Linked DNA regions of Acaryochloris sp. CCMEE 5410. The protein of the gene in region 2 binds, or shares a complex with, the protein of the main gene of each other region. Links are inferred from orthologs where the notes say so. Each region holds a gene or a part of one and is shown on either strand. Other genes may lie near its edges.

Region 1 (7,387 bases), 370 kb from region 2 along the record:
TACTCTGTCTTCTTGATCTATCCTCTAGGTCAGGGCAGCTTCTCCGACGGAATGCCTCTAGGCATCAGCGGAACCTTCAACTTCATGTTCGTGTTCCAAGCTGAGCACAACATCTTGATGCACCCCTTCCACATGTTTGGAGTAGCTGGTGTATTGGGTGGTTCCTTATTCGCCGCCATGCACGGTTCCTTGGTTAGCTCCACCCTAGTTCGTGAGACCACCGAAGGTGAGTCCGCCAACTACGGTTACAAGTTCGGCCAAGAGGAAGAGACCTACAACATCGTTGCAGCCCACGGCTACTTCGGTCGTTTGATCTTCCAATATGCATCTTTCAGCAACAGCCGTTCCTTGCACTTCTTCTTGGGTGCCTGGCCCGTTGTCTGCATCTGGTTGACTGCAATGGGCATCAGCACCATGGCCTTCAACTTGAATGGTTTCAACTTCAACCACTCCATCGTTGATTCACAAGGTAACGTTGTGAACACATGGGCTGACGTATTAAACCGCGCCAACTTGGGTTTCGAAGTTATGCACGAGCGTAACGCTCATAACTTCCCCTTAGACTTGGCTGCTGGTGAGTCTGCTCCTGTTGCGCTTACTGCTCCTGTCATCAACGGTTAATTCTTGAACTGATTCAGTTCTGAATTAAAGGTTGAACCTCAGTTAAACTGAGAACCTAATTTGAATAAAGCGCTCCTTCGGGGGCGCTTTATTTTTGTGTAGAGGCGTATGGACTTCAGTCTTTTATTGGCCTGACGGAGGCGAGTTAAGTGGATTTAGTGGTTAGCTCATACTGGTAGAGCCAATCTGAAAATACCTTTTCGTTGACTTTGGCCTGGTCTGGTACTTTTCCTAAGGATGTTTTGAACCATCGAGGTCGTAGAAAAGGTTTACGCATTTGAGCAGCGGAATACATCGTCCGATATTGAATGGTATGGGCGCGTTCAATACGGCTGTTTTCGTAGTTTTTCAGAGCGTTTGCTAGATTGTCCTGTTGAGATAAACAGGTGGATAAGGCCCACACGTCTTCAAAGGTGGTGTTGGTGCCTTGTCCTAAGAAAGGTGCCATTGGATGGGCGGCATCCCCGACTAGGGTGACTCTGCCGTTGCTCCATTGGGGCAAGATCATAGGTTCGCATACGGGTCTTTCAACGATGGTGACTGCATCTGTGAGGTTCACCAGTTCTTGTAGGGCAGAATGCCATTTGGAGAGTTCCTGCAGGACTTGGGTTTTGGCTGCTTCGGGATGTGGGGAGCGATGGCCATGAGGTATGGCCATCTCTAATGCCCATGAGATATAGCCTTGGCCGTTATCTAGGAGGATTAAGCTTTTGCCTCGCTTGGCAAAAATGGTGGTGTGGTGAGGGGGAAGCAAGGGATGCTGATATTTTTGGACGCCACGCCAGGTCATCCAGCCGCCATAAGCTGGGTCTTCTAGGTCAAAGAGTTGTTTGCGGACGATGGAGCGGATGCCGTCTGCGCCAATGAGTAGGTCAACGGTTGCCGTTTCGCCATTTTTAAAGGACAGATTTACGCTTTGTTGGCTCTGGTCAAAGTGAATGAGTTGGTGATTGAGGTGAAGGGTTTCTGAAGGGAGTTTGGTCCTCAATATTTCCTGGAGGCTAAACCAGCGCACGGCTAGAAAGGGCTGATCGTAATCGTCATCTTTGACAGGTCGGTTAAGAAGGGGCCATCCTCTAGCGGTTCTGATTCTGAAGCGATTAAGTTTTGAACCTTGTTGTTTGAGTTGTTGAACAATATCGGCATCAATGGCGGCTAGGCTTCTGACTCCGTTGGGGGATAGGGTTACGCCAGCACCAATGGGTCGAAAGGCTTTGGCGCGTTCATAGATGTGGACTTCTATGCCTTGTTTTCTGAGGGCGATTGCTGCGGCTAGTCCTGCGGGGCCTGCACCGATGATGCCAACTTTTTTGAGATACGTATGTGGGGACTGCTCTAGTTGCATAGATTAACCTGAGTTCGGGATAAGCAATCTCTGAAACTATTGATTTTGCGCCTTTTATGATTTTCGCTTGGCTTAGACATCTGCGAATAAGCTCCGATATAGGGATTATTCTTAATAAAGCGGACTGATTATCAATAAGAGATGGTTTAGTTCAACGGTTGATTTTCTGAACCGTATACCTGAAAAGGATTTCTCGTATTTCTTTATCCCGAACTCAGGTTAGATTAGGAATGAAGAGTCTTCTCCCGCCAACATCTAACGCTTGTAACGTTGAAGCGCTCACCAATAAATTCGATTTGTCGAATCTGTTTTGTGCCATTGAGGGTTTTCCGTTTCAGATACTCCCTAATCTCCATCCAGCGAATTTCGCCTTCGGAAGTGCGAATAACTAGCATGACTGGATATGCTTGATTCATCCAGTATTCAACATGCCGCTGCTTGGGAATTTTAAAGATTTCCACTCCATCTTGTTTTCTTTCTGACAGATAAGAGTCACCTGATTTGAGCTGTAAGTAAAGGCGTTTACCCGTTGCTTCGCCATAATCATTCTTAAATTCAATCTCCATGTCAAGGCCGTGGTCACTGACAGTGAATTCACGGGAGATTTGGCCAGCTAAAGCAACAATTGAGATGACATCACCAACCAGAGCACGATCTTTACTTTCGTTATCCAGTGCATCTTGGTCTTCTGCTTCCAAAGTGTAATGCAGCCGTTTGATCTGATTGTTGGCTATTTGTGGTGTCTTATAAGACACCTACCACCAACGTAGAACACCATTGATTGCAGATGCATAACAACGGTGACCGTCTGAGCTGAAGGCTACGCTATTGATTGAGGCAGTGTGGCCCTTCATCACTCGCAAGGACTGTCCGCTTTCCACATCCCAAAGCCGCATCGTACAGTCTTCAGCACCTGAGAGAGCCAGGCGACCGTCAGCACTGAATGCTACGCTCATGACAAATTCAGTGTGGCCTCCCATCACACGTAGGGTGCGTCCGCTTTCTAAGTCCCATACTCGCACTGTTCTGTCATCAGAACCTGAGAGTGCAAATCGGCCATCAGCGCTAAAGGCCACGGTCCATATGGAGGAATCATGGCCTTCCATTACTCGTAGGGTGCGTCCGCTTTCTAAGTCCCATACCCGCACTGTCCTGTCATCAGAACCTGAGAGTGCAAATCGGCCATCGATAGTGAAGGTTACGCTCAGTACAGTGCCAGTATGGCCCTTCATCAAACGTAGGAGTTGTCCACTTTCTACATCCCATAACCTTACTGTTCGGTCTTCAGCACCTGAGAGAGCCAGGCGACCGTCAGCACTGAAGGCCACGCTCCAGATGATGTCAGCATGCCCCGTCATCACTCTAAGATTTTTTCCGCTTTCAATATCCCACAGCCTTACTGTTCTGTCAGATGATCCTGAGAGTGCTTGGCGACCGTCGTTACTAAAAGCCACACTCAATACGGTGTCTGTGTGATCCTTCATCACTCTAAGATTTTTTCCACTGCCGATATCCCACAGCCGTAACGTTTTATCTGAAGAGCATGAAAGGACTTGACGATTGTCGGAGTTGAAGACCATACCATTGACATAGCCTGAATGACCCTTCAACTCAATTACACCTTGCTTGAGATTTTTTGAGTCCAGAATCCGAGTGTCTTCGTTAGTTTTAAATCTGTTCGGTTGATTATAAATATCAAGGCTAGCCTGCATATGTCCATCACTGATGACTAAACTGGGCTAGTGACTTTTGAAGAGGTGTATCATCCAGTTTGTATGGCATATATCAGTGGACTTGATTCAGTGAAGCTTTGAACTGAAAGGTATCGCTTTACTGCTCTCCCACTGTCCCAATTGACACATATAGCATCGACAATCGGGAAAAACCTCACCCTCCCTCGACTTTTGCGAAAACTCGCAAGTATATTCTAAAACTAGAATTGTCGGATTTAAGTGTCAGCAGCAATAGTTGGAGGGTGCAAAGCTAGTACTTGCTTGAGATATTGGCCTGTATAAGACTCAGCGACATTCGCAACCGTCTCTGGCGTACCCGTTGCCACCAACTCACCGCCTCGATCACCACCATCCGGCCCCAGATCAATCACCCAATCCGAGCAGCGAATCACATCCAAATTATGCTCAATCACCAATACTGAATTGCCCTTATCCACTAGCCGCTGCAACACATCCAGCAGCTTGTGAACATCATAAAAAGACAACCCCGTCGTCGGTTCATCAATCAGATATAGCGTCTTCCCCGTTGCCCGTCGAGACAACTCCGTCGCCAACTTCAACCGCTGCGCTTCCCCACCCGACAGCGTTGGAGCCGTTTGTCCCAGCCGTACATAGCCTAGCCCCACATCCACCATCGTTTGCAGCTTATTCGCTGCCTTAGGGATATTCTCACAAAACTTCAGGGCTTCCTCCGCCGTCATCGCCAGCACATCCGCAATCGACTTACCCTTGTACTTCACCTGTAGTGTTTCCCGGTTATACCGTGCCCCCTTACACACCTCGCACTGCACATAGACATCCGGCAGGAAATTCATCTCAATTACATTCACGCCTTGCCCACCGCAGGCTTCACAGCGCCCGCCCTTAACGTTGAAGGAAAAGCGACCGGGTTTATAGCCACGGGCCTTGGCTTCCACCGTTTCCGAAAACACACTCCGAATCACGTCAAACACCCCCGTATAGGTGGCGGGGTTAGAACGAGGCGTGCGGCCAATAGGGGATTGGTCAATGACGATGGCTTTATCCAAACTTTTTAGGCCCGCCACCCGATCTAACTCAATTGGGAACGGCACCTTAAAGCCCAAGTGATGCTGCAACGCCGGATACAGCAGCTCATTCATCAAGGTCGATTTCCCCGACCCCGAGACCCCGGTAATACAGACCAGCTTACCCAAGGGAATTTCCACATCCAGGCTTTGGAGGTTGTTGCGATAGGCATTATGGAGGCGCAGTGCTCGGCCATTCCCAGCTCGGCGTTCAGGCGGGGTAGGAATCACTCGTTTCCCAGACAGATAAGCCCCCGTCAAGGATTCATCGTTATCCAGCAGTTCTTCTAAGCCCCCCTGCACAACAATATCGCCGCCATGCACCCCTGCGGCAGGGCCAATGTCCACTAGGTGGTCTGCCGCTCGAATTGTATCCTCGTCGTGCTCAACCACAATCAAAGTGTTGCCAAGGTCCCGCAGCTTGGTTAGGGTTTGTAGCAACCGGTGATTGTCCCGCTGATGTAGGCCAATACTAGGCTCGTCCAGAACGTAGAGAACCCCCGTTAGACCCGCACCAATTTGAGTCGCCAGACGAATTCGCTGGGCCTCTCCTCCCGATAGGGTCATGGCGGTTCGATCTAGGGTCAGATAGTCCAACCCCACGTCCAGTAAAAACTGCAATCGGGCCTTAATTTCTTTGAGTACCAGCTCCCCAATTTTGGCCTGGCGAGCACTCAAGGTCATGGCATTAATCCGTTCCAAGCAGTCGCGAATAGAAGCGCTGGTCAGATCGGGCAAGCAGAATTGGCCCATCCGCACTGATAAGGCTTCTGGCTTCAGTCGCCGCCCCCCACATACTTCACAGGGCTGCTGAATCAGATATTTTTCTAGCTTTTGCCGATACTGCTCGGAGGTGGTTTCCCGATAATGCCGATCCAGCAGCGGAATCACGCCCTCATAGCGTTTGTGATAGCCCTTCGATTCCCGATAGCGAGAATCCACTTCCATATAGATGGGTTCTTTGGTGCCATGTAAAACAATATGGCATTGCTCGTCCGTTAGATCGGCCCAGCTTGTTTGTAGCTCAAACCCAAACGCCTGCCCCACGCTGTAGAGCAGCGAGAAGTAATAGGTATTGTCTTTCTCCGACCAGGGAGCAATGGCGGCATAGACGGGCAAATTGGGGTCCGGGACAATTAAATCTTCGGAAAAGACCTTAAGGCTCCCCAAGCCATGACATTCTGGGCAGGCCCCATAGGGAGAGTTAAAGGAAAATAAACGAGGGGAGAGTTCTTCCATCACTGCCCCATGCTCGGGACAGGCAAAGTTCTCGGAGAAGACAGAGAGTTTGGGTTGGGTTTCGTCACCGTAGCTGCCTTCTGCCTCGGCAACTTTCAGCGACTTGGCCTGGGTAATGGGCACCACCTTATCGGAGGGGGCAGGCAGGATCTCTACCATCACGATGCCTTCAGCCCGTTGCAGTCCAGTGGAGAGGGAATCCGCGAGTCGTTCCTCAATCCCCGGCTTCATCACTAGCCGATCCACCACCACTTCAATGTCATGCTTGAAGTTTTTATCCAGATTAATGGCATCGCTCAGTTCTCGCACGTCACCATTCACCCGCACCCGGACAAATCCTTCCGAAGCCAGACTAGACAGCAACTTTTTATGGGTGCCTTTTTTGCCGCGAACCACGGGGGCCAGAATCTGGAACCGCGCTTTCTCCGGCAGGTCCATCACCTGATCAACCATCTGGTCAATGGTTTGGGGCGTAATGGCACGATCGCAATGGGGACAGTGTGGTTCTCCTGCCCGTCCGTACAGTAGGCGCAGATAATCGTAGATCTCGGTGACCGTACCCACTGTGGATCGAGGGTTGTGGGAGGTGGATTTTTGATCGATGGAAATGGCGGGACTCAGACCCTCAATGGCATCCACATCAGGTTTATCAACCTGGCCTAAGAACTGGCGGGCATAGGCACTGAGGGATTCCACATAGCGTCGTTGCCCTTCCGCAAAGATGGTGTCAAAGGCCAGGGAAGATTTTCCTGACCCCGACACGCCCGTAAAGACGATCAGCTGATCGCGGGGGAGGTCTAAATCAATATTTTTGAGGTTATGCTGACGGGCTCCCCGAATTCGAATCCGATGGTCGGCGGGAATCTTCGTTTTCTTGACCCGACCATTGGGAGAGGAACGACTGGCCGCTGCTTTCTTCTCTTGTTTGGGAGCATTAGCGCGGCGGGGCATAGTAACATTTTGAAAAATTACTTAATAATTCTACCGCTTATTTGTAGGCTTCTTGGGGCAATTAGGCTGCTGATTTGGGTTTTGCGGTTAGCCATTTGGCCGCCAGTCCGCCCCCAATAAAACCAAACAGGTGGCCTTCCCAGGAAATATGAGGCATAGTTGGCAACAAGCCAAACAGCATACTGCCATAGACAATCGACACAAACACCGACAGGGTAATGGCAGGCCAACTGCGCTCAAAGTATCCCCGAAATAGAAGATAGCCGAGGTAACCGAAGACCAAGCCACTGGCCCCAATATGAAGGGTATTACTGCCGCCAATCAGCCAGGTGCCTAGACCACCCACCACCATCACAATCAAACTGACGGAGAAAAAGTCCATAATCCGCCGTACCATCACCAATCCGCCCAAGACCAAGAAAGGAGCTGTATTCGCGATTAGATGTCTGAAG
Region 2 (5,691 bases):
CTGATGCACTGGGGGTTAGTAGAAAGACTCTATCTGCAATCTTAAATGGTAGAGCAGGAATTAGTCCTGAAATGGCGATTCGATTAAGTAAAGCTTTTGATACGTCTCCTGAAAGTTGGTTGAACCAACAAATGCAATATGACCTGTGGCAAGCTGAGCAAGCAGTTGGTGATATAGAGATCAAACGTTTATCTGTTGCCTAACAAAGCGTTTCACCCCGCAACCGTTATGCTATGGATATCAGGCAATTAACCTCTTGCTCCAGGTGATAACCTTAGCTCTAACCTGCTTCCACTAAAGCTTTTTCGACTTCAGGCAAGGCCCCCTTCATTTTGCCTAGCCAGTCGATCAGGCTTTCCAATTGGCGGTCGGCTTTCATAACGCCAAGCCCTCGGACCGTTACCTTACCGGGGAAGTATACGAAACGCGATCGCAAATGTTCAGGTAGATTCTCCTTCAGTAACTTAAAGGCCGGTTCCTCCATCGGGGTTTCTAACATCACATGCTGTTTATCCTCTGGTTTAATCCGCGAGAAGCCTAGGGACTTTGCCAACTGCTTGAGTTCCATAATTCGCAATAGCTGTTGGGCTGAATCGGGAATCGGACCATAGCGATCGTTCCAGTCTACGGCGGTTTGGGTAAGGTCGGCTTTGGTCTCTGCTGAGGCCACGGCCCGATAGGCACTCATCTTTTGATCTAAATCGGTAATGTAATCGGCGGGAATAAAGGCGGTTAGGTTGAGGTCCACCTGGGCTTCGTCCACCTGGGGGATTTCTTGACCGCGAATTTCGTTGATGGACTCGTCCAGCATCTCCATATACAGGTCAAAACCGATGGCCTCCATTTGTCCCGACTGTTCTGCCCCCAGCAAATTACCGACGCCCCGAATTTCCATATCTCGAACGGCTAACTGATAGCCAGACCCGAGTTGACTAAACTCTTGCAGCGCCCGAAGTCGCTTGCGGGCTTTTTCCGTGAGGGAACTTTGATTGGGATAAAACAACCAGGCATGGGCTTGAATCCCCGCGCGCCCCACCCGACCTCGAAGCTGATAGAGCTGGGAGAGGCCAAACTTTTGGGCATCTTCAATCAAAATGGTATTTACGCGGGGAATATCCAGTCCCGATTCAATAATGGTGGTACAGACTAGGATCTCCGCGTCGCCGTTACTAAAGGTGAGCATGGTCGCCTCCAACTCCCCCTCCACCATCTGACCGTGGGCAATGGCAATCCGGGCACTGGGCACCATTTCCCGCAGCTTACCCGCCACTTCTTCGATGCCTTCCACGCGAGGCACCACATAAAAGATCTGGCCGCCTCGGTCTAGCTCCTGGCGCACGGCACTGCGAATTGATTCTGGATCGTAGGGAGACAGATGGGTTTTAATCGGACGACGAGAGGGGGGTGGAGTGGTAATCAGGCTCATTTCTCGCACCCCAGACAGGGCCATATATAGGGTCCGAGGGATGGGAGTAGCGCTAAGGGTGAGCACATCCACTTGGGTTTTTAGAGTTTTGATTTTCTCCTTTTGATTCACCCCAAACCGCTGTTCTTCGTCAATCACCAGCAGGCCTAAATCCCGGAAGTTGACGCTTTTCCCCAGTAGTTGATGGGTGCCGACGACAATATCTAACTCTCCGGTTTTTAATCGATTTTGAATATCTTTGCGTTCTTCGGCACTGCGGAAGCGATTAAGGAGACCAATTTGAATCGGGTAGGGAGCAAACCGTTCTTTAAGAGTGTGGTAGTGCTGCTGGGTGAGAATGGTGGTCGGTGCGAGGAAGGCCACCTGTTTACCTGCGGTAACAGCTTTAAAGACCGCACGGGTGGCTACTTCAGTTTTGCCAAAGCCAACATCCCCACACACCAGCCGATCCATAGGGCGAGGGTTTTCCATATCCCGCTTTACATCTTGGGCAGCTTTCAGTTGATCGGCAGTGGGCTGATAGGGGAAGGAGTCTTCCATTTCTTCTTGCCAGGGCTGATCGAGAGGAAAGGTAAAGCCCTCCTGCTGAGCCCGCTGGGCATAGAGCTTCAGCAGATCCACCGCCAGTTTTTTAATGGATTTGCGAACCTTATTTTTGGTCTTCTCCCAAGCTTTCCCAGACATTTTGTTGAGCTGGGGCCGACCTTCTCCCGTGGTCCGAAATCGAGACAGAGAGCCCAACTGATCGGCAGCAACTCGTAAGGTGCCATCGGCGTATTGCAATACCAAATATTCACGGGTTTCATGGTTGAGGGTAAGACTCTCTAGCTTAAGAAACTTACCAACCCCATGATTGCGGTGGACGACAAAATCACCCGGTTGGAGCTTATTTGGATCGACCTGTTTAGAGGCTGCCCGCCGTCGTTTACGAATATAGGTGGGCGTCGCCAGGGTATGCTGACCGAAAAACTCGCGGTCCGTAATTACCACCGTACGGAAGGTGGGCAGGACAAAGCCTTCGAGTTCAGCTAACCCAGAATATTTGAGAGCAACGGGGGTGTGCTGCTCTTGCAGTTTATCGATGGCGAGGAAATCTTTGGGATTCGGGACAAACTGGGCAGGGCAGTCATGCTCCTGCAACAGGGCCACGGAGCGGGACGGTTGAGCCGAGATCAGCCAGATACTGAATTTGCGATCGCGTTCTTCTCGAATGGTCTCCGCTAACTTGCCAAACTGGTGGGGTACTGCAGGCACAGTTCGACTGGACAGATTTAGTCCCCCTTTGTCCTCCGCCAACTCCGACAGAAAGACCCGCTCAAAGACTTCAATTTGATCCAGTGCCGCTTCAAAATCTTGGTGCAGCTTGGGCAGTGGAGCCTCCGGTAAACTTATGGACTCCCACTGTTCATGGGCATGTTCTACCCAGCGGTTACTATGGGGCCGACATTGCATAGGTTCATCAACGACTACCAGCGTATTGTCCGGCAGATAATCTAATAGAGAAGCAGGCGTTTCAAAGGCCATCCCCAGAAACCGCTGACTGCCTTCTAAAGTCCCGGTTTCTAAAAGTGCCAGTTCTTCTTCTGTTAAGTAGGCTTTGACTTGGACCTGTTGGGCCTCACTCAGAGACGCTAAGGTAATCGGGGCAAAGCTAGTCGGCGTCAGCGTCAGCTTTTCACTACTATCCAAAGACCGCTGACTAGTGGGGTCAAACTCTCGCATTTTATCCAGCTCATCCCCAAACCACTCCAACCGAATGGGCAGCTCGGAAGCCACGGGAAAAATATCGACAATGTCCCCACGCCGACTCCACTGGCCTTCGGTTTCCACTAGGGAGACCCGCTCATATCCGAGTCGTGCGAGCTTATCGCTCAGGGTTTTTAGGTCTAGCTCAATCCCCGCTTCCAAGCTCAGGCAATAGGGTTCAAAGATCTGCACGGGGGGTAAGTGGGGTTGCAAGGCCCGTTCTGTGGTCACAATCGCTAAGGGTGCAGCCTCTGGATTGGCGTTGAGCTTTAGGGTTTCAGCCAAGACCTGTAACTGCCCCCAGATCATCTCCGACTCTCGATCTAAGGATTCATAGGGGGAGGCTTCGGAAGTGGGGTAGAAATAAACCGTCTGCCAGCCCATGGCTTCGAGCTGAGTGGCCCAGCGTCCGGCTTCTTCTAGGGTGGCGGTGACCACAAATAAATGCTGCTGTCGCTGTTGAGCGAGGGCAGAGGCGACCAGTCCCTTCGGTAAACGGGGCACACCACATAACTCTAAGAATTGCTGCTCTTTCAACTTCAGCAGCAATTCTTCCGATAGGCGAGAACGCCCCAATGCTTGCACGATTGCAGAAAAACTCATGATTGCTTATTTCCCTGCTGCGGTCATCGGCAACAGGCACCCTTTTTTCAACGCTTTACCACACCATAGGATAACAAGGTCAGAGCAGGCTGTGCTTGATGATTTGTCGTGGTGCTAGGATCTTATGACTAACTTTAGGGTGCGTCAGTTAGGATCAACCACTCAAGTCTCAAGTATTTATGGAATGACCACTTAATAGCAATCAAGCCAAGAATTTGTTGCTACCAAGATAGGAATTGATATGTTGCCCACTCTAGCTACACCATTTCCTAAAACAACCTTAGAAGAGGTGATGGGCTGTCTTGCTTACCAAGGATCTCCGAAAACTCTAGAAGAGATGGAAGCTGCGATTCAGCAGGGTGTGGAGGCATCCTGGTATGGTGACAGCTGATACGAATGTTCTGATCCGCTTGCTGATCCGAGATAGATGAAAGGCAATTTGAGAAAAGTGTCGCCCTCTTTCGAGAGCAAACGATTTTTATCCCTAACACCGTGGTGTTAGAAACAGAATGGGTCTTGCGGTATACCTAACAGTTCACCCCCAACCAAATAATCCAAGGACTTCAATCTCTGTTTGGGCTTGCAAATGTTCATCTTAGTAATGCAAGTTTGCTGGATCAGGCGTTGCAATGGTATGAACAAGGCTCAGATCTGCATTTACCTTCTAGCCAACAATGCTCTCATCTATGGACCTTTGATAAACAATTTGCGAAGCGCAGTCAGGGCTTATCCTCTTGTGAAGTGAATGTTTTGTAGGGCATGCATTAATCAACTGAGTGCTTATAGATGTTGCTCCCTCGACAATTGATCAGTTGAGAAACTTTGGATGAAGCTGGTTTGAGCCTGGGTAGACTTAGCTTAAGTTGCATCTCCTCAATTAACAGATCATGTCACTATTTTCAATTATTGAAAAAACAGATAATCTAATTCGATTAAATATTCAACGCCATTCTGAAGCTAGAAAAAAAATATTAATTTATCTATTTGTCTTGTTAGTAGCTTTAATGGGATTTTTGATAATTGGTTCATCTTTATATGAAATAATTTATGAGAAAAAGACTGCTTGCTTATTGTCTATGCCCATAGGAATAGCTTTTACCTTTTATTCAAAAACTATCTTTTCTAGCTTTAATAAAAATAGTAATACTGATGTGGTTTTCACCTTTGATAAAAATGAGAAAAAAATATGGGTTCAAGAATTGGCCTCGAAATCTATAGAAGATCCAAGTTTGGTTGGCAGTTTTTCAGAAATCGTATCTATTCATGTTATTGAAGGGAGCCTTTCTGATAATGATTTCCTTAATCTAGATAATTCTTTCTCGGTGAAATTTGAAAGAAATAATGGCAGCCTTATTCAGTTATATAACTCTTCCGTTAACAAATCTGCTACTCAAGTAGAAAAAGAATCCTATATTAACGAGTTTAACAGAGTTAGAGAAGAGGTTGCGATCATTCAAAGTTTTTTATCTGCAAGCTAAATTTTTTAACTATAGCTAGGAAACATATGTGATGGACAACTTTGATAAATTATTTCTATTGATGGGTGCTATCAGCCTTCCCTTTCTTATTATTCAGGTATTGAGGGGTAATTTGGTGGTTGCTAGAGCGAAAAAAGGCCAAGCACCTAAATTTGTAGAAAAGTTTCCGGTATCAACCGGACAATATTCTGACTGCAAAGAAGCAAAAATAAAAGTAACCCATTTTATTGATGACTTATTAGAGGATAACGATTCAAATCTAGTTCTGACTGAGAATGAAGTGAATGCTCTCTCTTCTAGTGGAGTTCAACTGAACACTTGTGAACCTGGAACATACATAACTTATAAAATTAAAGACGGCAAGATTCTAAAATATACACTTAAATGGCCAGTTTATAATGCTTTTGATCTATATAGTTTAGAGAAAAGAGAAATAAA

The links.
Region 1: the proteins of mfd (region 2) and uvrA are in contact, whole or in part, in a crystal structure (PDB 4DFC), measured with the Escherichia coli proteins. The link is inferred for Acaryochloris sp. CCMEE 5410 from one-to-one orthologs.

The regions. Positions count from the first base shown.
Region 1 is NZ_AFEJ02000001.1:2,667,205-2,674,591, reverse strand. Bases 3,715-7,333 are described here. They hold uvrA (excinuclease ABC subunit UvrA), read right to left. Parts: upstream 6,936-7,333; coding sequence 3,915-6,935; downstream 3,715-3,914. Other genes in these bases: ON05_RS12205 (rhomboid family intramembrane serine protease), read right to left, coding at 6,997-7,333. In the rest of the region: psbA (photosystem II q(b) protein), read left to right, coding at 1-621; ON05_RS12225 (NAD(P)/FAD-dependent oxidoreductase), read right to left, coding at 767-1,966; ON05_RS12220 (DUF4365 domain-containing protein), read right to left, coding at 2,191-2,721; ON05_RS12215 (WD40 repeat domain-containing protein), read right to left, coding at 2,722-3,678; more of ON05_RS12205, read right to left, coding at 7,334-7,387. UniProt on the Escherichia coli protein: The UvrABC repair system catalyzes the recognition and processing of DNA lesions. UvrA is an ATPase and a DNA-binding protein. A damage recognition complex composed of 2 UvrA and 2 UvrB subunits scans DNA for abnormalities.
Region 2 is NZ_AFEJ02000001.1:2,290,772-2,296,462, reverse strand. What follows is about bases 81-4,163. They hold mfd (transcription-repair coupling factor), read right to left. Parts: upstream 3,776-4,163; coding sequence 281-3,775; downstream 81-280. Other genes in these bases: ON05_RS10325 (hypothetical protein), read left to right, coding at 4,017-4,163; ON05_RS10335 (HigA family addiction module antitoxin), read left to right, coding at 81-203. Also shown: more of ON05_RS10335, read left to right, coding at 1-80; more of ON05_RS10325, read left to right, coding at 4,164-4,166; ON05_RS10320 (hypothetical protein), read left to right, coding at 4,663-5,253; ON05_RS10315 (hypothetical protein), read left to right, coding at 5,285-5,691. UniProt on the Escherichia coli protein: Couples transcription and DNA repair by recognizing RNA polymerase (RNAP) stalled at DNA lesions. Mediates ATP-dependent release of RNAP and its truncated transcript from the DNA, and recruitment of nucleotide excision repair machinery to the damaged site.